One region of the Brevibacillus sp. NPDC058079 genome, then DNA from elsewhere that is predicted to be linked to it. Evidence: riboswitches for the same ligand, from Rfam matches in the RefSeq annotation. Region 1 holds a riboswitch; each other region holds the start of a gene.
The links. A riboswitch is a leader RNA that binds a small molecule or an ion and turns the genes downstream of it on or off. The one in region 1 is predicted to bind cyclic di-GMP.

Region 1 (7,675 bases):
CGCACGCAGGAAAACCCGATTCATCTGGCTGCATTCGAAGCATTGGGAGCGAAGCCGACCCCAATGGCTTGGACAGAGGCGCTGACGGCGCTGCAACAAGGAGTCGTCGATGCCCAGGAAAATCCGGCGATTGTCGCACAGACCTACAAGCTATATGAATCTAAGCAAACACAAATGGCCTTGACCGGGCATGTCTACTCAGCGGCGATGATCTTGTTCAGCAAGCCTGTATGGGATAAGCTCCCGGCAGATGTCCAGCAACTTCTTGCCGAGGAAGCAAAAAAAGCAGGTCAGTACGAGCGCGAGTTGATGATCAAGATGGAAGAAGAGGCCATTTCCAATATTAAAGCAAAAGGTGTAGTCATTACCGAGGATGTTGATAAGCAAGCTTTCCGCGATGTGATGAAGCCTGTCTATGACAAATTTTCCGGGCAGTTTGGCAAAGAGCTGGTGGATCAAATTGTAAATACAAAATAAACGGCAGAAGGGAGATGAGCCACTCTGGCTTTTCTCCCCTTTTTCCTGCGAAAGGAGATTGTGTGTGGGCAACCTTGTTTCCAAAATAAACAGCATCCTTCGTTTTTTCATCATTGCCCTTCTGGCTATTATGGTGATCGCTGTCTTCTTGCAGGTGCTTTTCCGTTTTTTGCTCGACCAGCCCTTGGCATGGACGGAGGAATTGGCTCGGTATTTGCTAATCTGGATCACGTTTCTGGGATCAGCGTACGCGATGTCGATCAAAGCACACATCGGTACAGAATACATTCAAAAGTACTTGTCGCCTCGCATGAACAAGGTGGTGCTGGTTATTGCCGCTTTGTGTAGTCTGCTTTTCTTTCTCGTCATGGTTCAGCAAGGCTACTTGTTATCTACGAGAAGCATGACGCAAACCTCACCCACTCTGCTCGTTCCCATGGGCTATGTATACATGGTGATTCCGGTCAGCGGTGCCTTACTCATCATGAACGTGATCCATGTGACATGGAAAGACATTACCGGGAAGGAGTGACCAGATTGTGGGTACGATTTTGTTTGTAACACTGTTGGTGCTCCTGATCCTGAACGTACCGATTGGGGTGGCACTGGGGTTATCTGTCGTTGTCGTGTTTATGCTGGAGGGAAACATCCCTCTTCTGGTTGTCATTCAGAAGATGTTCAACGGGACAGATTCCTTCCCACTGATGGCGATCCCGTTTTTCCTCTTGGCAGGAAAGCTAATGGAAACAGGTGGAATCTCGGCTAGGCTGATTCGTTTTGCGAATACGATTGTCGGGAACCTTCCGGGTGGATTGGCAATCGTGGCGGTCATGGGTTGTACTTTTTTTGCAGCGATATCGGGTTCTTCTGCTGCGACAACGGCAGCCGTAGGGGGAATTTTGATCCCGCACATGGTCAAAAAAGGGTATAATGTCCGGTTTTCTGCGGCCTTGCATGCAACAGGCGGAACAATCGGTGTCATGATTCCTCCGAGCGTGCCAATGGTTTTGTACGGAGTAGCAGCGAGTGCCTCGATTAGCGACTTGTTTATTGCTGGGATTGGACCGGGGATTCTCGTAGCGATCTCGCTGATCCTGTACTCGTATTGGATCAGTAAGAAAAACAACTGGGGTGGCGGAGAGAAGCATACGTCTAAAGAGATATGGGAGGCATTCAAGGACGCTATTTTGGCGATCCTCATGCCGATCATTATTCTTGGCGGTATATACGGAGCTGTCTTTACTCCGACAGAAGCAGCAGTGGTAGCCGTGATTTACGGTCTGGTTGTCGGGCTTTTCGTCTACCGGGAGATCAAGTGGAAGGACCTGGGGGAAATATTCGCGGGCTCTGCCAGCATGACAGCGGTCATCATGCTTATTATTGCGACCGCCAATGCATTTGGTTATCTGATGACGAGGGAAAACATCCCGCAGGAAATTGCGCAATTCATGCTGGGGATTACCGACAGCACGATCATTACGTTGCTCATTATTAACATCTTGCTGCTGATTTTGGGGACGTTCATGGAAACGGCGGTTACGATCATTCTCCTGACACCGATCCTGCTGCCGATCACGAATTCTTTGAGCATTGATCCGGTGCTATTCGGGGTGATCATGGTCGTCAACTCCGCGATCGGTATGCTGACCCCACCTGTTGGGATCAATTTGTTGGTAGCAGGAAATATTGCGAAGCTCCAGAATACGGAGATTGAGCGAGCGGTGATCCCGTTTTTGGTCATCATGATCGTCGACTTGATGCTCATCACTTACATTCCTGAAATCAGCTTATTCCTTGTTAACTTGAGCAAGTAACGGAGGGGGAACCAACGTGGATTACAAGCAAGCGTTAGTGGGACTGCTGGGGGAAGAACGAGTATCGACCAACCCCACTATACTGGAGCACCACAGTCATGATGAATCGTACCATACCCCGCATCTTCCGGATGTGGTCGTATTTCCGCAGACGGCAGAGGAAGTCAGTCAAATCATGAAGCTGGCCAACGAAAAGCGCATTGCGGTAACGCCGTTTGGCATGGGGACCAGTCTGGAAGGCCACGCGATTCCATATTCGGGCGGAATTAGCATGGATTTTTCCTTGATGAACCAAGTGCTGGAGGTGCGACCGAAGGATTTCCTCGTGAGAGTCCAGCCCGGTGTGACGCGCACTCAGCTCAATAAAGAATTGAAAAAGCATGGTTTGTTTTTCTCCGTCGATCCTGGCGCGGACGCGACTCTGGGTGGGATGGCTGCTACAAACGCTAGCGGAACAACCTCTGTCCGCTATGGCGTAATGCGTGATCAGGTGCGCGATCTGGAAGTGGTGACGGCGGACGGACGTATCATCCGTACAGGGAGCATGACAGCCAAATCCTCTTCAGGCTACCATCTTACTGGGCTGTTTGTCGGGTCGGAGGGAACGCTTGGTGTATTCACAGAGCTGACCTTGCGTGTTTACGGCATCCCTGAGGCGACAACGGCGGCGCGTGCCAGCTTCCCTTCCGTGCAGGATGCTGTCGATACCGTCGTGGATATTCTCGGAGCGGGTATTCAAGTAGCGCGAATCGAGCTGGTTGATGAACGTTCCATCCAACAAGTGAATCTGTACAAAGAAACGAGCTACCCGGAAGCACCGACGCTGTTTATCGAGTTCCACGGCAGTGAACAAGGGCTCGCGTATGATATCGACTTTGCGCAGAACATCGCCGATGGACATGGCTGCACGCAGTTTCTTTTTGAAACTGATTCGAAGGCGCGGACGCAGCTCTGGGATGCTCGTCATAACCTGGCGTATGCCTTCCTGCACAAATCCCCCGGGAAAAAGCTGATGGTGACAGATGTTTGCTTGCCGATTTCCGAACTGGCAGGAGCAGTTGTGGACGCGCGGCAAGCCATTGATCGCGCTGGGCTGGATGGAGCGATTGCAGGCCATGTCGGGGATGGGAACTATCACGCTATCCTGATGATCGACCTGAATGACCCCGAAGAAGTGGCGCGTGCCGAGGAAGTAAATGCCCATCTGGTGGAATACGCATTGAGTCGGGGAGGAACCTGCACCGGAGAACATGGTGTGGGTGTGGGGAAAATCAAATACCAGCGCAAGGAACACGGAGAAGCACTGGACGTTATGAAAGCCATGAAGCATGTGCTGGACCCGAACGGTATTTTGAATCCGGGAAAAATTTTCGAGAAATAACAGAGAGCCTGCATTCTGAACGTTTGTCGGAATGTGGGCTTTTTCTTTTGCGTAATGTGTCGAAGAGGAGAGGAGAAAAAGGAAAAATGCAGAATGTAGAAGATTGGTAACTGGTGCATTACATTCTGGTGTGGCAGGGAGGCAAGCATGAAGTCTATTGTTGAAATTGCCAAGATTGCAGGTATCGAAGAACAGCATTTGGAGCTATACGGAAAGTATAAGGCCAAACTATCAGATGAGCTATGGGAGCAAGTGAAGGATCGCCCTGATGGCAAACTGATTCTTGTTACAGCGATGAACCCTAACCCGGCGGGAGCAGGCAAGACGCTTACGACGATTGGTCTGTCACAAGCATTAAATTATCTCGGGAAGAAAACAATTGCAGCGCTTCGCGAGCCGTCCTTGGGTCCTTGCATGGGGATCAAAGGAGGCGCAACCGGAAGTGGCCAAGCACAAATTCTCCCGGCTGATGAAATTAACCTGCATTTTACAGGGGACATTCATGCGATTACAGCTGCTCATAACTTGTTGGCAGCGATGATCGACAATCATATTTTCCATGGCAATCCGCGTGGGCTCAATCCAAAGAAAATCGTCTGGAAACGGGCAATGGACATGAACGACCGCGCACTGCGTAACATCGTTGTTGGTCTGGGTGACGGCAATGGAATGACGCGTGAGGATGGCTTCATGATTACGACCGCGTCGGAAATCATGGCGATTTTATGCTTGAGTGAGAATCTAGCAGACTTGCGCGAGCGGTTGAACCATATCATTATTGGTTACGATTTTGATGATCAGCCAGTACGGGCAGAAGAAATCAACGCGGTCGATGCGATGTGCGTTCTCTTGAAGGAAGCGATCAAGCCCAATCTCGTACAGACAATCGAGGGAACTCCAGTCATTATTCACGGCGGACCTTTTGCCAATATCGCGCATGGGTGCAGCAGCGTGATCGGAACCAAGATGGCCTTGAAGCTGGCGGATTACGTGGTAACAGAGGCGGGCTTTGGTGCGGATCTGGGAGCAGAGAAGTTTTTTGACATCAAGTGTAGAAAAGCAGGTCTGACTCCATCGGCTGCTGTCGTGGTCATTACGGTTCGTTCGTTGAAATACAACGGCGGCGTAAAAGTACCTGACCTCGCAGTGGAGAACTTGTCTGCTCTGGAAAAAGGCTTCGAAAACGTCAAGCGCCATCTGGAAAACCTGGAGAAGTTCGGTGTGCCAGCAGTGGTGGCTATCAATCATTTTGCGACGGATACCCAAGCAGAGGTCGATGCCGTAATTGCGCTGTGCCAAGCGGCCGGAGCCGAAGCGGCGCTGTCCAAAGTATGGGCAGAAGGAGGAGCTGGCGGTGTCGAGCTAGCTGAAAAAGTGACTCGTGCAGCAGAGCGTCCTTCATCCTTCCGATTCTTGTATGAGGAAGACCTCAGCATAAAAGACAAGATTGAAACAGTCGTGAAAGAAGTATACCGTGGATCAGGGGTTGTCTTTTCGCCGCTTGCATTGAAAACGATGCAAAAGGTAGAAGAAATGGGCATGTCCCATCTGCCTGTGTGCATGGCGAAAACACCGTACTCCTTTACGGATCGCGCTGATCTGTTGGGGGCACCTGTTGACTTCACGATTCAAGTGAGCGAAGTGCGCATATCAGCAGGAGCTGGTTTTATCGTCGCACTGACCGGAAGCTTGGTTACGATGCCAGGCCTCCCGAAAAAGCCGGCTGCGGAATCGTTATATGTAGACGAGGATGGGCAAGTGATCGGATTAAGCTAATCAAAAAAGTTTGACAAAACGCTGACAACTGTAAAAGGTTGTCAGCTTTTTTTCCATTTCGAGGTTTATTAGCGGAAAGTTATGGGAAATGAAAGGTGAGATTGAAAAAAAGTGGACTTAAATTGAAAAAACAACAAGGAATGACAAAGGCAAACCTGCTGAAAGGTAGGGACGCAAAGCCACGGGTCTAAGGACGGAAGTCAAATGACTTTCGCAGCTAGGACAGCCGGGTTGCCATACCGTAGTCATGATGGGCTGTCGGTGGGCAGTCTTTTTTTTGTTGAAAAAAGAGAAGGGAGAAGTGATTCGGTATGAGAAATAGTTTGAAGAATAAGCTAATTATCGTTTTGTGCCTGCTGTTGGTTATTAGTTTGGGTACGGTTTGCGGTGCAAGCTATTGGAGTGCTTCCAATCTTTTAGCAGACAGTCTGGACAAAGAAGCTGAGTTGTCAGCTAGCAATCTCTCGATTCGTATCGATGGTTTCTTTCAAGAAAAAATTGAGATTGTAAGTACGATCGGAGGGTTGATGTCGGCTGATCAAAATGTCGAATTCGACCTGAAACTCATTCAAGAAGCCCAAAAGAAAAACCCTGAGTTTGAGACGTTCTTCTTTTCGCATGACTTAAGTGGTAAGAAAGTGATCAATTTCATGGGAGAAGTGACCGACATCTCGGATCGTCCGCATATTAAGGAAGCTAGTAAAGGGGAAGGGAAGGTTGTTGTCTCCGAGCCAGTCATTTCGAAGCGGACAGGGAATAACATCGTGACCCTTGTCGTTCCATTGATGAAGGACAATCGTCAATACGGTTATATCGGTTCTACTATTCCTATTAATGAAATCCAAAAAAAGGTGTCCGAGGAGAAATTTGGAGAATTCGGCTACGCCTTTTTAGTAAGCAAAACAGGAACATTTATTTATCATCCGAATAGCGAGTACATTCTGAAGGAATCGATTCTCGACTTGGGGATTCTTGAGCTTCAGACTGCTTTCGAAGATATCAAGCAAGGGAATCATGGAATCGCCCAATATATATACGAGAATACAGAGCGATTTGCTTCCTATTCTCCTACCAGTTTGAACTGGGGCGTATACATCACTGCACCTGTAGCGGAGCTGCATGCGCCTGTCGATCAACTGTCAGTCCGATTGATGGTTATTTCCCTCATCGTGTTGGCAATTGGGGTTCTCCTCGTTTATTTCTTAGCTGTACGCATGGTGAAACCAATTGAGCGTCTGAATCACGCAGTAAATGTAGTGGCGCAGGGGAACTTGAGAGAGACCGTAACGGTTGATGGAAAAGACGAGATTGCCGTTCTGTCCCGTGACTTTAACCAGACCGTATCGCACTTGAAAAATTTGATCGAAGACGTATCTCTGTCATCTGATCAAGTACAGCAGTTTAGTCAGGAAGTATCCGAAGGCATTAAACAAGCGACGGAAAACATCAACCAAATCGGTTTGTCTATTGCACAGATTTCTGAGGGAGCAGAGGCGCAAGCCACCAGCTCGCAGGATGTCGCGTTGTCTATGAATGACATGGCAGCAGGCATCGTGAAAATCGCGGAGACGTCTGCATATGTTTCAGAGGCTGCCCAGATAGCAACAGAGCAGGCAGAACAAGGAACTGCTGTGGTAGAGCAGGCAGTTCTCCAGATGGGAAGCATTGGCGAGGGAACATCGAAGGCGACAGTAGCCATCGAGCAGCTCAACAATCGTTCCAAAGAAATCGAAGGCATTCTCGATACGATCAGTCAGTTGACCTCGCAAATCAATTTGCTTGCCTTGAACGCTTCGATTGAGGCAGCACGTGCCGGCGAGCATGGACGTGGGTTTGCTGTCGTTGCCGGAGAGGTGAAAAAACTGGCGAACCAATCCGAAGAATCCGCATCCAAAATCGCGATGCTGATCGGGGAAATCCAGCAGGATACTCATCATGCGGTAGAGGTCATGACCGCGGGCAACCAAAACGCACAGCAAGGTATTCAACTGGTTGAAGAGGTTCGTGAAATCTTCGGGCATATTTTGGAATCTTCCCGTAACGTTGCCGCGCACATTTTGGAAGTATCCGCAGCATCTGAACAAATGTCAGCAGGCTCCCAACAGGTGAGTGCTTCTGTAGATGAAATGCATAGCATTGCGAAACATGCTTCACTCGACGCGCAAACGGTGGCAAAGGCAACCGAAGAGCAGCTTCAAGCCATCCAGGAAATTGGCCAGTCTGTCGA
Region 2 (7,675 bases), on a different contig from region 1:
TCCACGCAAAAACGCTGCAAGCTGCGTCGATTTCCCTCCTGGCGCTGAACACAGGTCGAGGATTCGCTCACCAGGTTGTGCACCGAGTGCTTCGGCAGCGGACATCGCGCTTGGCTCCTGCAAGTAGTACATGCCAGCGGAGTGAAAAGGATGCTTGCCGGGACGATCTGGCTCTTTGTAGCGAAAACCGTTTTCGCACCAAGGGACTGCTTCCAGAGCAAACGGCGAGATTTTCAAAAAATCGTCACGCCCCACCTTCAACGGATTGACTCGCAAGCCGTGTGTTACAGTCTGATCATACGAGGAAACGAATGCCTCATAATCGTGTCCGAGCAAGGTTTGCATGCGCTCGGTAAATGATGTTGGTAAATTTTTTGTCATAACAGCCTCCGATGTCAGATTTTGGCCCCATGTGAAAGGAAAAGATAGAATCATGGCGAATCATAGAGAATGAGGTGAGAGCATTATGGAAGGATCCCGTGCAAAACGCTACCGCTCCCGGCGGAGGAATGACTCGGAAGTAAGCCGGTTTTGGATCATGGGGTTGCTGTTCTCACTGCTGGTGCTCGCTTTTGAATTCTTTATCGAAATACCCGCCGACGCAGATTGGCTGATCGATATGGAGATGGCTTTGTTTTCTGCCAGCTTTACGTTACTTGCCTTTTATCTGCTCGGGCTTACCTTTGCCTTTTCTCGCCACCAAAAGGCAGGGAAGATCAATCACCAAATCATCATCTATGTATGGTTGGGTGCGATCTTGTTTCACTTGTTCCTGCTCATCAGCAATTTGTCCAATCAGCATGTGTACAAAGCAGGGATCATTCTATTTTTAGGACCATTGTTTTTAACTGTCTACCATTTTATCACGTACTTGGCAGCTTTGCGCGAGGAGCGTGAGGAGCAGGAGGCAGCTACGACAGCTACGCTTGAGCGTACGGCCTACCAGATGATTCTGGAGGGTGGGCGTGTATATAGCGAGCTGAGTCGCCTGAAAACAGAATATCCAGAAGTGGAGCAAATGCTTCGTGCCAACGATTTTCACGATAAACTGGAGCGCTATGCTTTGGAAATGCAGCAGTATTTGCAGGCGAAGCATTTTGAGCGTAAAGACGTGGAGCTCTTGGAGGGTCACTATTATTTCTTGGAAAACTTGCTGAGCTTGGCGAACCAACATCCGGGAATAATCGAGTCCCGCGTATATAGCCGCCGAGGTGACAATTGATGGGGACAAAGGAGAGAGAAGCGGATGTTTTGGAAAAAAGACAAAGGCCTAGCAGAAAAAGAGACAGCAGCGACGACAGTGGCAACTCCCACAACCACAATGGCAGGACACCAAGACGCTTGGAAACATGAGCTTCGCGGTATTTACGAACAGATGGGTGCGATTCTCACGTCGAACCAAGCGATGAACGCCGAATCCGAGCAAACGGTGCGATTGGTGACGAGGATGAAGCGTGTTGTAGATAATATCCAGGTCATTAACGAGCGGGATGATGAATCTGCGAGCCAACTGTCGGATCGAGGAGAGCGCTTGACGGACATCTGTAAACAATCGGTAGCTCGTGCAGATGAAGGTAAGAAGGCGATGACGGACGTTGTGGAAGTCATGAGCCTGCTCGACAAAGAATCGGTCCATACGTCCAAGTCCATGAGCCGCTTGGAAGAGCGCTCTTCGGAAATTACGAGCATCGTCAAGGTGATCAGCGACATTGCCAATCAGACCAACCTTCTCGCTTTGAATGCAGCGATAGAAGCGGCACGTGCAGGTGAACAAGGCCGAGGCTTTGCTGTAGTAGCGGATGAAGTACGGAAGCTGGCCGAGATGACAGCGAACTCGACCAAGACGATTGCAGAATTGATCGGCAAGATTCAGGAAGAAACAAAAGAAGCGTTGTCCAACAGTGAAAAAAGCAGCAGTGCGATCAAAAATGGACTTTCTATCAGCAAGGATGCTGCGGAGAAGACGGATCAGATCGTGAACGCTTTCCAGGCACTGAATGTCGAAGTGTCAGGTGTGATGGAAATCATCGCGCACCAAAAGCGATTTGCAGACGATGTGTCCCAACAGGTAAGTGATGCGAAGGGCTTGCTGGAAGAGCTGAATGAAGGCCTGACCAAGCATGTGAGGGACGCAAACGCGGTAGAGCAAATGCTCGCGACGAGCGTAAAGGATGTCAAAAAGATATTGTGATCATAAGGAAGAAGAATCAGGAGTCCGTATCCCAAGAGATGCGGACTTTTTGGTATTTGTTCAATTTGGTTCACTAAAATTTTACATTTTTCTGTTTGACTATTAGGAATTGAGTACTATAATCAAAGTAAGATTCTCCATAACTTTCCTTTTTTCGACAAAATCATACCAGCATTCGCTATGAATGGGCAAACCCATTGAAAATTGGGGACGCAAAGCCACGGGCCTAATGTACACGTTACGATGGCAGCCGGGTTGCCGACTAGCAGTGTATTTTGCTGTTTTAGTTTTACGGCTCCTTTCATGCGAAGGGGGCCTATTTACTTTACAAAAGGGAGAGGTTAAAGCATGTCAATCCTTCAAACACTGGACAAGCAGTACATCAATGGGGAGTGGCGCGACGGACTTGGCGCAAAGACATTGCAAGATATCAACCCTTATAACGGGGAAGTCATTGCAGAATTCAAAATGGCAAATTTGGAGGATATCGACGCGGCTTACAAAGCGGCAGCCGACGCGAAAAAAGAGTGGGATGAAGTGAATGCCTATACCAAATCCCGAATGTTGGAGCGTGCTGTTCACTATATCGAAGAGAATGAAGAAGAAATCATTCAGATTATCATTCGTGAATTAGGTGGAACCCGATTGAAGGCATTTTTTGAGATCGGGCTTGTGAAGGATATTATTCGCGAGGCGGCTACGTTCCCGGTACGCATGGAAGGAAAAATTCTTCCTTCTCCCGTAGACGGAAAAGAAAATCGCTTGTATCGGATTCCCGCAGGAGTTGTCGGCGTCATCAGTCCGTTTAACTTCCCGTTCTATCTGTCGATGAAGTCCGTAGCGCCAGCTCTTGGCACGGGCAACGGCGTCGTCCTCAAACCACATGAGCACACGCCAATCACGGGTGGGACTCTCATAGCGAAAATTTTTGAAGATGTAGGTCTGCCAAAAGGCTTGATCAACGTCGTTGTGACGGATATTGCTGAAATTGGCGATGGTTTTGTCTCCCATCCGATTCCGCGCATCCTTTCGTTTACAGGCTCTAGCCAAGTAGGAAGCCATATCGCGCAAGTGGCAGCGAAGCATTTCAAAAAGGCGATTTTGGAGCTGGGCGGCAATAGTGCACTGATTGTTTTGGAGGATGCGGATCTCCAGTATGCCGTCAATGCAGCGGTATTCAGCCGCTTTACTCACCAGGGTCAGATTTGCATGTCGGCTAACCGGGTTCTGGTTCACCAAGATGTATACGATAAATTCCTCGATCTGTATGTGGAAAAAGTATCTGGACTCAAGGTAGGCGACCCAAATGATCCTGACACGGTAATCGGTCCACTCATCAATCAACGGCAAGTCACCAACCTGATGGCAACGATCGATGAGGCGATACGCGAAGGAGCCGTTCCTGCACTGAAAGGGGAAGTAAAGGGCAACGTGGTCGAGCCGATCGTTTTGACAGGAGTGACCACAGACATGTCGATTGCATCCAAAGAGCTGTTTGGTCCGGCTGTTTGCATCATGTCGTTTGCTTCTGAGGAAGAAGCGATTCGCATGGCGAACGAGACCCCATTTGGATTGTCCGGGGCGATTCATACACGCGATCTGGAGAGAGGTGCCCAGATGGCAAAACGAATGGAGACCGGCATGATTCACATCAACGATGGAACGATCAATGACGAACCAATCGTGGCGTTTGGTGGTGAAAAGCACTCCGGGTTGGGACGTTTGAATGGTCAATGGAGTTTAGAAGAGTTCACTACGCTGAAATGGATTTCGGTTCAACACAAAAAGCGCCAATTTCCGTACTAATGCCAGCAAAATATAGAGGTGAAGAGGGTCATGAACGGTTACGTGGAATGGAACGAAACAGAAGCTTCCGAAAAGGGGAAAAACGCAGAACTGCTCGAGGCGTTCATCAAGGTTGCCCCTTATTTAAATGATTTACTCACCGATGACATTACCATTGGGGTCTACGACACGGAAAAGTTATTACGTAATGTGCCTGCCCAAACATTTGCGCTGCAAGTCAAGCCAGGTGATCCACTCCAAGAAGGAGATGTGATCACCAACGCGATTCGTAAAAACACCAGGCAGGCGATGATGGTCCCCAAAGAATTATTTGGTTTTCCTCTCGTCGCACGGGCGATCCCCCTGCATGATCATACGGGAAAAGTCATCGGCGGTGTCGGCATTGGATCCAGTATGGAGCGAGCCAATGAGCTATATGAAATTGCCTCAAATCTCTCGAGTGTCGTCGAGCAGGTCAGTGCCACCACACAAGAGATGGCCATGCAGATCGGGAATTTGAACGAGCAAATGAAGGCAATCTCAGAGCAAGCCAACGATGTGAGCCAAAGTACGACTGAGATCGAGCAAATTACTCTCGCCGTGAAAAAAATCGCTGATCAAAGTAACATTTTGGGACTGAATGCGAGCATTGAGGCTGCGCGGGTAGGAGATGCTGGGCGTGGATTCGCTGTCGTTGCGAATGAGGTTCGCAATATGGCAACGGATTCGCGGGCGAATGCAGACAAAATCAAGCAAACCACAGATTCCATCCGGGATTTGATAACCCTGCTGCAAAATTCGATTGCATTGATTAATCAAACCATGGAGAGTCAGGCAGCTGCTACGGAGGAAATTTCTGCGACGATGGTCGAAGTGAGCGACAATACGCAAAAGCTGGCAGGGCTTTCCCAAGAAGTGTTTGAAATAAAGTAAGCCCATACATGTAACAAAATTCCCCTCTCAGGAGTCTAACTTTAGAGAGGGGAATTTTTCCTTTAGTTCTTTTGTGTGGTGGGTAGCGATTGCTCCAGCATATAGCGATACACTGGGACTTCATCGCCCTTTTCAAGCGGCAAGAAGTTAAAGGTGACGTAGCTGTCTACTGATTCCGGTTCCAAGGCCAATGCTATGAAGTTGGCGTTTGGCTGGGCCATGCTGAACACGTAGCTGCCCGCAGGAAAGGTTTTCGTTGTTTCTGTTACATTTGCAGTCACTTGGTTGGTGAAATGCCCATTCTCGTAAATCGTATTCACCTTGTTTTCCAAAATGGTGTAGCTTTCTACCGCTATGGTCGTTTCTTTTGATAGCTTGATTACTGAAACACCGAGCAATTCTAGCTTGGCTGCAACGTCATGGTAGCCAGGAGGCATGAGATAAGCAGTGGGACGCTCTCGTTCGAGCACGGGATAGGCATCCGTAGAGCTTACCCAGTCGATGGGGGTAGACACTTTTTTTGCCTTGGCTAGATCGACCACTTCGAGAGATTGACCCGGTACTCGCTTATTCTCACTCAGGATGACGAGTTTGTCGTTGTCGTTTGCCTTTTTGCCTTTTTCCGTGATTTCTGTGCGTGCCTGCGTCACGGCGGACTTGATTGCTTTGGCGTTGGCCGCTGTTGATTGGATGACAGCAGCGTGAGTCATGGCCTGGCTGTATACACGGCGCTCAAAATCGGCGCGTCCAATGCCGATGCCGCGTGTTTCCACCAAAAACGTCAACGTGTTTTTCAATCCCAAGGCATTGCGTCCGATTCTCGTCTCTGTGCTGCCTTCTGTTGCGGTCACTTTTCCGTCCTTGCCTTTTGCCAGCGTATAGTATGCGTGATGAGAAAGTTGCTCCTTATCGAGTGCTTTTTGAACGTCAGCCAAGAGCAGGTTGTCTGACATGTTGCGCAGGTTGGCGGGGATATTCAAGTTTTTCGCAGAGGAGATCAGAACATCGTAGGAAGAGATTGCGCCTTTTTCCCCAACATCGTGAAGCTGGCTGGAAGAGACGCCGTATTCATGGGCGTCAAGCACCACATCAGGTTGATAGGCATTGATGGCTTGGTGAACGGCTTGCACCTCTGGATATTCTACCTTCATGTAGTCGCGGTTGGCATCCAGCTCTGTCGCGATGTAACGTTTGAACTGGTAGGAGCCATCGGGGTTGATGCGAGGAACAATCGCAACGTTTACTTTATCCAGGAGATCGGTGCCAAGTTTTCCTTCTGCCAGCCATTTGGCGATCACAAGAGCAGATTCACCAGAGGCGGGTTCATTTCCGTGGATTTGTGCCTGTAGCCAGATGAGTGGCTTCTCCTTGTTTTGTTTGAGCTTGCCGTGGTCTTTGCTGAATAGGAGCAGGGGGATATCGCGACCTTCCAAGGATGTACCGATGGATAGCAGCTTGATTTCCTTGTTGCCTGTAGCCAATTTGCTTATGTAAGCCATCATTTCTTCCTGGGACGTAAAAGCTTCTTTTCCTTCTTGAAAGCCGGGTGTCCCAAACTGGATAGTTGGCTTGGGAAACAAGCTCTCAATCTGTGCAGGCTGTACATAGGTTGGACCTATTCCGTAATAAGGAATGTGGGGTTGTGGTTCAGCTTGGGTGGCATGGATGATTGAGGGGCTGGTGAACAGAGATATTACGAGTGCTGTAGAAACAACGTAGCGTACTTTCTTGTCCATAAAATCCCTCCTGCGAAATAGAATTAGACACCTATGATTAATTTATCAGATTATTATAAAAATAATAATCGTTACGAAATATTCATTTTAAAGTAGGACTTTCGGTTCTCCTTTAATAGAATAGGGGGATGACATGGTCAGAAAAATCAGCAGAATGCTCCTTTTGATGACGGCCATCGCCGTAAGTAGTTTCTTTCCGAGCGATATTTCTGCAAACGAATGGAAAAAACCAACAGAAACAGAGAATGTTGAGCACCTGAATGGCGCGATTCACCAAAAACAAGAATTTCGATTCCCAGATGGTGTCACGTATTGGGCCCATAAAATGACAGGTCAGCGCAATATGATGCCCTACGTTTTCACCATCCCAATTCAGGGCAACAGTCAGAACATAATGTTCCGCTATCGAGCTTATGATGAGTCGAAGAAACCGTATTGGAAGGTTGTCACGCTTGATCAAGTCCAGACGCTTCCGCTTTCCTCTGGTTTTGTAGAGACAGAGGGCAGGTATATTTGGTTAGGTAAGCCCATTACCTACGTGGATAATGGTAGAGCTACGATTGAAGAAAAGCCGGCATTGTCGGTGCCAGTCGAAGTAAAACAGACGTCTTCTGGTGTCGAGCTGGTGATCAAGCTGCCGATGAAAGCAGGTTTTATCAGCGAAATGTGGGCGCTCGATTCGAGAGATCCGCTCGTTCCTTGGGGAGAACTATCGATTGACAGCGTCTGGCTTAACTTGGACGTTACGGAAAAGGCAAAATGGCTGTACGATGGGTATTACTATCAAAGCCCTTCAACGTACGAGCCGACATCGGAGTCCTCTTTTTGGCGGATTCCTGAAAATTATGTCCTTCGCTCCTTTTTATATACCGGAGGAAGCAAAGCTGCCCGGGATATGGGCTATGTGATGCTGAAAGCGAGCCTAAAGCAGCAGGAGCCTGAGGGATACTGGAAGACGCAGCCGCGCTCCTTGTGGTTAAGTGGCGATTACGGGATACCAGAGGGCTTTTACGATACGAGATTCAACACA
Region 3 (7,675 bases), on a different contig from region 1:
CTGACAGCTTGGTCAAGTTGCTATTTGCCATCGTAACAACTACTTGCGCGTTTTTCAGATAAGGCTTGGTAAAGAGAACCTTCTCTTTTCTCTCATCTGTAATCGTATATCCATTCCAGATCAAGTCGATACGACCGCTATTTAGTTCAGATTCTTTTGCGCTCCAATCGATAGGTTGAAACTCGACTTGTTTGCCCATCTTTTCGCCGGCTGCACGCGCATAATCAATATCAAAACCGACTAGCTCATTTTTCTCATCCCGGAATCCCATTGGTGCAAACTTATCATCAACTCCGATAATCAGCTTGTTCGCGTCAGCGCCAGTCTTTGCGCTGGAACAGCCCACTACCAATGAAACCATCGCACTCAATAACAATGACATCCATGCTATTTTCTTCATCGTGATGATCCCCCTCGTTTTCCCTACTCTATATTTTACTCTGATAAAGTGGTAATACGTTAACAAGGTATCATGATAGCACATTAGCAAGGAATAGTCGATACTTTAGTAAACAAAAGCACCTTAGAAATATACGCCAAATGAATGAGTAAAATGCCCGACTAGCAGATGCACGTCTTTTTCTTTTTTCCGACACTCCCGCGTTCCTCTATCTTTTTGATATACTCCGTAGCCAACGGAACCTTGCACGCTGTCTGTCCGACGTCCACATGCACTTTGCCAATTTCTGTGGCCACTTCCAACGCTTCCTGATGAAGTTCCGGTACATATGCTCCTACTGAAATAACGAATTGATTCATGGTGTACCGTACGCGATTTTGTTCCTGGTGAATCGTCTCCTTCACTCTCATAAGGAGCCGCTTGATTTCTTCTTTATCTAGCTGTTCATCGGGAATAATCGACAAGTAGTTCGAATACGTATTCCACCCACATGTGGCTACCATCTCTTCTTTTGACTCGATCCATTCTCGTGCCAACTCCATGGCAAAAGGGCTCTCAGCGGCTACACTCGCAACCGTATATTCGGCGGGCGCGTACCAAGACGCTTCCTTGACCCAAGCCTGCAGCCGCTCTTTTGTCATGCTCTTTGGGTCAACCGTCAATCCTGCCAAGTACATGGCGTCGTAGTTTCCCGTATCGTACAGCGCCTGGACGAGCTGCTGATCACGCTTTACCTCCTTGACCAGCTTTTTCATATCGCCGACTCGCACGCCAAACAAAGGCTCTTTCGCCCCATGCCGCAATAACGTTTTTTTCGTCTGCTCTGTCCCCATCGCTTCGAGCTTCTGCATGACTTCTTCCAGCGTCATCTTGCCACCCTCCTTTTTCTTCTATTAAATAGGATAACCAGCAGCGCTACCTCCAACACGAAAAAGCCCTCCACATTCAAAGGAGAGCTTTTTCGTATCGGAGCTTGACGCCCTTTTCCTATCCTTACGCCTGATTGCGTACTTTGATATACGAAACATTTCTGACGTTGATGACAACATCATCATACTGGAGCCATCCGTCGCTTTGATTAGCGACCATTTGAATGATCTCTTCCGGTTCCGTCGATTCGATGCTAATCGTTTCACCGCCTCCGGAAAAGTAAAATTGAATCACTTTTACTTCCTTCATAAAATCCCCTCCTATTCCTTCTAGTTATCGGATAGTTGGAAAATTTTTGTTACGGGTGATTTTTATGTATACTTTTGTTGCAGCTATTCCGTTTTGAATGTCTATCATTTCAGTGAAAAGGGGTTTGGTGAAAATGCCGGATTCGGTACACACGAGAAAAGGAGCAGTTAAAGCCTCGCTCATCCCTGAAAATGTATTAGCACTCCTTTATGCTGGAGAATTAGAAAGCGTCAATTTGACTGAATGGCAGGCTGTGGATCATATTCATCTGTTACGAAGCGTTCTGCCTCATGTTCAATTAGATGCGCATGTCTCTCCACTTGTTGATCAATTAGAAGAAACGGGATCTACGAGCGGAATGAAGGCTATCCGTCTGATTGGACAAGAACTACTTGCGATCTTACACAAATCGGGTGAACCCATAGCTACGTCTCCCGTTTTCCTATCGTTGGCTACCCACAAGTCAGACAGTGTACGTTGTTGGAGTGCCTATATCATTGGCTTGGACAACACCTTATCGGTCGAAGAAAAACTAAGGCAAATAAGAAAATTTGCGGCAAATCATCATTTTGGAGTGAGAGAGATCGCATGGATGGCGATTCGAGATTCTCTCGTGCATGAACTGAACCATTCCATTCAACTTCTGAGCGAATGGGTACTAGATACCGACGAAAATATTCGCCGCTTTGCGGTAGAGGCCACACGCCCACGAGGTGTCTGGTGTAAACATATTGACGCATTGAAAAATGAGCCTGCTCGCTGCCTGCCTTTGCTCACGCCAGTGAAGTCAGATCCATCTAAATATGTTCAAGATTCTGTAGGGAATTGGTTGAACGATGCGAGTAAATCACAACCAAGCTGGGTGATACAGCTTTGTGACGAGTGGCTAAGCATCTCTGATTCAAAGGAAACGAAAAGAATTGTAACCAAAGCGAAAAGAACCATCCTGAAGACCCAAACCGAAAAGAAATGATGAACCGAATCACATATTTATCCCAATTTTATTTGTTGAATTCATTATCCGAGGAAAGTTTGCGCTTAATCGATCAATTAACCTCCTTAACCCCTTTCCCCAAAAATACGTGCACTCAAACACCAGAAACTTTTTCAGAGGGCTTCTACTTCATCAAAGAGGGGAAAGTACGTTTATATAAAGTAAATCGGGATGGTCGGCAGTTTACATTTGATATCCTTGGGGAAGGCAATGTGTTTGGAGAAGTGGATTTGCTCTCATTAGGTACACGGGAGATGTATATAGAAACCATCGAAGACTGCCTCATTTGTAAAATGAGCAAAGCAAAATTTGAGAGCTACATAATCGAACACCCGCAACTGATGATGAAGATCATGAGGCTCATTAGCGATAGAATGGTTTCGATCAGCCAAGCAGCCGAAAATCTTGCCCTTCTCCCTTTACAAGATCGCATTATTTCCACGTTAGTAAGGCTTGCCGACCAATTTGGCAATCCTAACAGTTCTGCGTTTCAACAAATTGAGTTACCTCTTTCCCATCAAGAGCTCGCCCATTTTGTCGGGGCATCCAGGGAAGCTGTGACGGTAGCATTACGTGCTTTAGCAAGAGAAGAACTAATTCAAACAGGCTTTAAAACCATTTCCATTCATCGGGACAACATTTTAAAGAAGATGTAATCCAGTTTACATCTTTCCCTCCAAAAGAAAGATATCGTAAAGCTATGGCTTCTACTATTCTTTCGAAAAAGAGGGGAACGACATATGGATAAACCACATTTTCAGAGCCTGCGCGAAGAGCTAGATTATACAACCATTCAAATAGCAGACTTCCTCACTCGTGAAGTAACAGATTCATTTACAAGATCAATCGAGGAGCTGAGGATCTCTGGACAGGCAAAGGGCTTACCGATTGGTTCGATGGCGCCTGATTTCACATTGAACGATCACACTGGCAAGACCATTACCTTGTCGGAAGAAATCGTAAAGGGTCCCATCGTCCTCACGTTTTTCCGTGGATCATGGTGCCCCTACTGCAATTTGGAGCTGCAAGCATACCAAAAACAGATCGATACGATAGCCTCTCTGGGTGCCCAATTGTTTGCCATTAGCCCACAATCTCCTGCACACTCTCTTACTATGCAAGAGAAAAACGGACTGAGCTTTCCCGTGTTATGCGATACCAATAACCAGGTAGCAGAAAAATATAAACTCAAATTCAGACTGCCTGATTCTTTACAGGATACCTACCGATCATTGGATATTGATCTCAAGCATTTTAATAGTGACGATTCTTGGACGCTCCCCATTCCTGCTACTTATATCCTCGACAACCAGAGCGTAATCCGGTTAGCATGCTTAGATCCAGATTACAAAAAGCGAATGGAGCCAACTGAAGTTTTAGACATTCTGCGTACCCTAACCTAACGCCTATATAACGAAGAACCAGTTGATACCACAACTGGTTTTTTGTACGTCTAAGCTTTATAAACAATTAGTTTCTTTTCCCTACCAAAACTTGACAAAGATATATCTTTTGGCTTATATTTTGCATGATTATATCTAGCAAAATTCGACACACTTTTACAAGTTTTGCTAAAAAATGCAAAAGGCAAAGTCATCGAAAGGTGGCGACGCAAAACCACGGGTCTACAGTCTTTGACCATGATAGCCGGGTTGCCATCATCTTGAGACCATTTTTTTTGATGTTGGTAGCTTCGGTTGTTCCATTTCAATGGAACGGCCTTTTTTTGTGTTTCGTTTTTTGAAAGGAGGATGAAAGCACTTTCATTTTCGTAACGGATGGAAAAACATAACTTTTGAGACGTCAAACATACACAACACGGTAATCAGAAAATGATGGAGTGGGGAAGTTATGTACAAACAAGTAGAAACCGTACAAGAGTTAGCAAAATTTCATGAAATCAAAGAAACAGTATGGACAAGCATGGGCTTCGAGATGGAGTACGCGAAAGAAGGCTCCGCACAATTCCTCTTAATTGCCGAAGACGGTGAAGCAGGTGGAACATTTGAAATGACGCCCTTTTCCGAATCAAATGCTTATATGAAATCACTTTTTCAGGATGTTGTTACAGAAGATATGAAAGTAATGGAGGTAGACAGTCTTGCTGTTTTGCCGAAATACCGTGGACAACTAGGGCAAAAAGGAATTTGCTTGATGATAGATTACGCTGAAAAGCATGATTATACCCACGCAATTGGGGTAGCAGATCCGACTTTTTTTTCGTTCATTAACAAGAAGTATCAAGTAAAAGCGACTCAAACCAAAGATATCGTCTTTTACAAAGGGGCCGATGCTATTCCGACCCTCTTTCATCTAAAAGATGTCTATGACAATAAGCACGATCCGAAATATTCCTGGTACAATTCGTCGTCATCCAACCAAGTAAAAGTCGAGGTAGGTGGGTAACATGGATAACATTGATAACATTGATCTATTGAGAAGAAGAAACAATTGGGTCGTAATCGTATTTGCAAGTATTATTACGGTTGTTCAGGTCTTAAACCTTTTTCTAGGCGTATCGTACACATTCGTTTTCACGATACTGGGTATTTTGTATGGTGTGCTGGCACCTTTTACTTACATCTCCAATCGCCCGAGCTTCCGTGAAAAAGCAGCGCCCTTCATGAAGTTTTTCAACTTCGCCGTAATCGGGATCTTCATGTTCATCGTAGTTGGACTAGACCCGCATATGATCAATATCATGACCATTATGTTCTTTGTAGCAGTCATGGGGATTTATCAAGACCGACTCATCAATATTTTGACGATTGTATCGACATTGGGTATTGTCTCTTACTACTTCCTGACACAGAGAGAAACGATTTTCCATTCGACTAACAATCTTGATCTGATGTACTTCCTGCTTACCTTCTGCTTCGTCTCTGTCACGAGCATGATGCATGCTGTATTCAATAACAAGCTGCAAGAGGAAAGTGAGCAACAAAAGCAAGAAGCGATTGCCTCGAAGGAATCTTTGCAACGTGTTCTGGATCAAATCAATGAATCACTCACCTCTATGCAAGACTATCAAGAGAATTTGAACCAGGTGACGGACGGCGTGAATGTTCGAGCAGTCGAAACCGTCGCTTCCCTGCAAGACATTATGGAGTCCTTTACGGTCCAGACCAGCAATACGGACGAGCTGCGTCGGGAAATGAGCTCGACGAATCTGCAAGTTGAGGATATGACTCGCTCTGTTACAGAGATGCATGAGTACGTAGAATCGACCAAAGAAGCCACTAGCGAGAGCGGCAAACGCATTGGCAACATCGGCAATGACTTTGAACGATTCATCACGGACATCCAAGGTACGAACCAACTGATTCAAGAGCTCAATAAAGAAACCGAATCGATTGGGAAAATCATTCAAACCATTTCCGAGATTTCTGCACAAACCAATCTGTTGGCACTCAATGCCACGATTGAAGCGTCTCGCGCAGGCGAACACGGCCGAGGATTTGCTGTCGTAGCAGATGAAGTACGCAAGCTGGCTGAATCCTCCAAGCTATCCTCTGAGTCGATCTCGAGCCTGCTGATGACCATTCGCGAAAAAATGAAGCTGGTATCGGATATGATTTCCGAGTCACAGACTTCTTTTGAGAAAAATAGCGAGGGCATCCTCGAAGTGCAAGAAATGTTCACCAATGTAGACAACTACATGCAAAACTTTGCGGATAAAACGAAAAACCTGCAAGAGTTCATCATCCATGTTCACAGCATGATTCAGGAAGTCGGCGCAAAAGTAGAAGTCAACGCAGATATTACCGACAAGAACAAAGAGAGCCTGGAAGAAGTGCTTGTTCTCGTTTCTGAGCAAAAAGACGAAGTCGTTAAGGTTTCTGGCGGCTTTGAAAAAATCGAACAACAGATGCGTGGTCTCCATATGTAACCTTCCTGCAACCGCCTTTCACGGGCGGTTGTTTTCTTTTCTCATTTTGTAACTGAATAGATATATAATGTAAATATTCTGATATTTATGTTCTTTTACAATGAAAGGAGGCACATCATTGATGGATGCACGAATCGAAACAAAAACGATTCAAACAGATCGATTGCTTGTTTCCCACCTGACAGCAGGCGTACCGGAAGGAGAACCGCTTCTCCTCATTCACGGCAATGCATCAGCCAACTTGTTCTGGGATGATACCATTGCGGCTCTATGTGACCAGTACCGTGTGTATGCACCTGATATGCGTGGCTATGGAGCAAGTGAAGCATTGCCTATCGATGCAACACGCGGTTTGCGAGACTGGTCGGATGACCTTCATTCGTTTATTCGGGCATTGGACTTGCCAACACCTATCCATCTTGCCGGCTGGTCTTTGGGTGGAGGGATCGTGATGCAGTTTGCCATCGATCACCCGCAGGAAGTCCGCTCCCTGATTCTAATCGCCCCCATGTCCCCTTACGGCTTTGGTGGAACCAAGGATATAGCTGGCACCCCTTGCTACAGCAGCTTTTCAGGCTCGGGTGGAGGAGCCGTCAACTCCGAGTTGGTTAAAAGGATAGCAGCCAAAGATATGAGTAATGAATCTCCCTCCAGTCCTCGCAATGTCATGAATCAGCTTTATTTCAAGCCCCCGTTCCAAGTCGGCCCAGAGCAGGAAGACCGTTATGTGAGCGCGATACTCTCTACGAGAACGGGAGAAGACTTTTACCCTGGTGCTTTTGAATACGTAAACGATTGGCCCGGTGTTGCTCCTGGGACGACAGGGATTACGAATGCGATTTCTCCCAAATACGTAAATTTGTCCGGTATTGTCCAGATTGAGCCGAAGTGTCCGATTTTATGGATTCGCGGTGCGGATGATGCCATTATCTCGGATCAGTCACTTGCTGATTTCGGTACGCTGGGCAAGCTTGGCTATGTCCCCGGATGGCCAGGGGAAGACGACTATCCCCCGCAGCCAATGGTCTCCCAAATTCGTGACGTGCTCGAACAGTATCAACGCGCTGGGGGTTCCTATCAGGAGATTGTCATGGAACATGTGGGGCATGCTCCACACATCGAGAAAGCAGCGGAGTTTATAGAGCTCATTCGAAAAACCGTCAGGGCATGACCCTGACGGTTTTCTTTTGCGAATCATTGGTTCCGCCGATAG

Region 2: linked by a shared signal. The riboswitch ahead of yfmT (benzaldehyde dehydrogenase) and the one ahead of ACFVS2_RS24450 (methyl-accepting chemotaxis protein) in region 1 are both predicted to bind cyclic di-GMP.
Region 3: linked by a shared signal. The riboswitch ahead of ACFVS2_RS23770 (N-acetyltransferase) and the one ahead of ACFVS2_RS24450 (methyl-accepting chemotaxis protein) in region 1 are both predicted to bind cyclic di-GMP.

The regions. Positions count from the first base shown of each region.
Region 1 covers NZ_JBHVSO010000009.1:134,712-142,386, forward strand. The annotation lists gene ACFVS2_RS24425 (TRAP transporter substrate-binding protein) at 1-477, shown strand, start outside; gene ACFVS2_RS24430 (TRAP transporter small permease) at 542-1,009, shown strand; gene ACFVS2_RS24435 (TRAP transporter large permease) at 1,017-2,291, shown strand; gene ACFVS2_RS24440 (FAD-binding oxidoreductase) at 2,308-3,672, shown strand; gene ACFVS2_RS24445 (formate--tetrahydrofolate ligase) at 3,820-5,448, shown strand; cyclic di-GMP riboswitch class I at 5,587-5,687, shown strand; gene ACFVS2_RS24450 (methyl-accepting chemotaxis protein) at 5,760-7,675, shown strand, end outside.
Region 2 covers NZ_JBHVSO010000005.1:209,885-217,559, forward strand. The annotation lists gene ACFVS2_RS16870 (RsmF rRNA methyltransferase first C-terminal domain-containing protein) at 1-381, opposite strand, end outside; gene ACFVS2_RS16875 (hypothetical protein) at 467-1,222, shown strand; gene ACFVS2_RS16880 (methyl-accepting chemotaxis protein) at 1,247-2,191, shown strand; cyclic di-GMP riboswitch class I at 2,369-2,454, shown strand; gene yfmT (benzaldehyde dehydrogenase) at 2,540-3,997, shown strand; gene ACFVS2_RS16890 (methyl-accepting chemotaxis protein) at 4,028-4,909, shown strand; gene ACFVS2_RS16895 (M14 family metallopeptidase) at 4,972-6,645, opposite strand; gene ACFVS2_RS16900 (hypothetical protein) at 6,779-7,675, shown strand, end outside.
Region 3 covers NZ_JBHVSO010000008.1:309,550-317,224, forward strand. The annotation lists gene ACFVS2_RS23740 (amino acid ABC transporter substrate-binding protein) at 1-400, opposite strand, end outside; gene ACFVS2_RS23745 (DNA alkylation repair protein) at 562-1,269, opposite strand; gene ACFVS2_RS23750 (hypothetical protein) at 1,394-1,579, opposite strand; gene ACFVS2_RS23755 (DNA alkylation repair protein) at 1,713-2,552, shown strand; gene ACFVS2_RS23760 (Crp/Fnr family transcriptional regulator) at 2,552-3,229, shown strand; gene ACFVS2_RS23765 (peroxiredoxin-like family protein) at 3,314-3,976, shown strand; cyclic di-GMP riboswitch class I at 4,150-4,233, shown strand; gene ACFVS2_RS23770 (N-acetyltransferase) at 4,425-4,979, shown strand; gene ACFVS2_RS23775 (methyl-accepting chemotaxis protein) at 4,972-6,462, shown strand; gene ACFVS2_RS23780 (alpha/beta hydrolase) at 6,584-7,633, shown strand.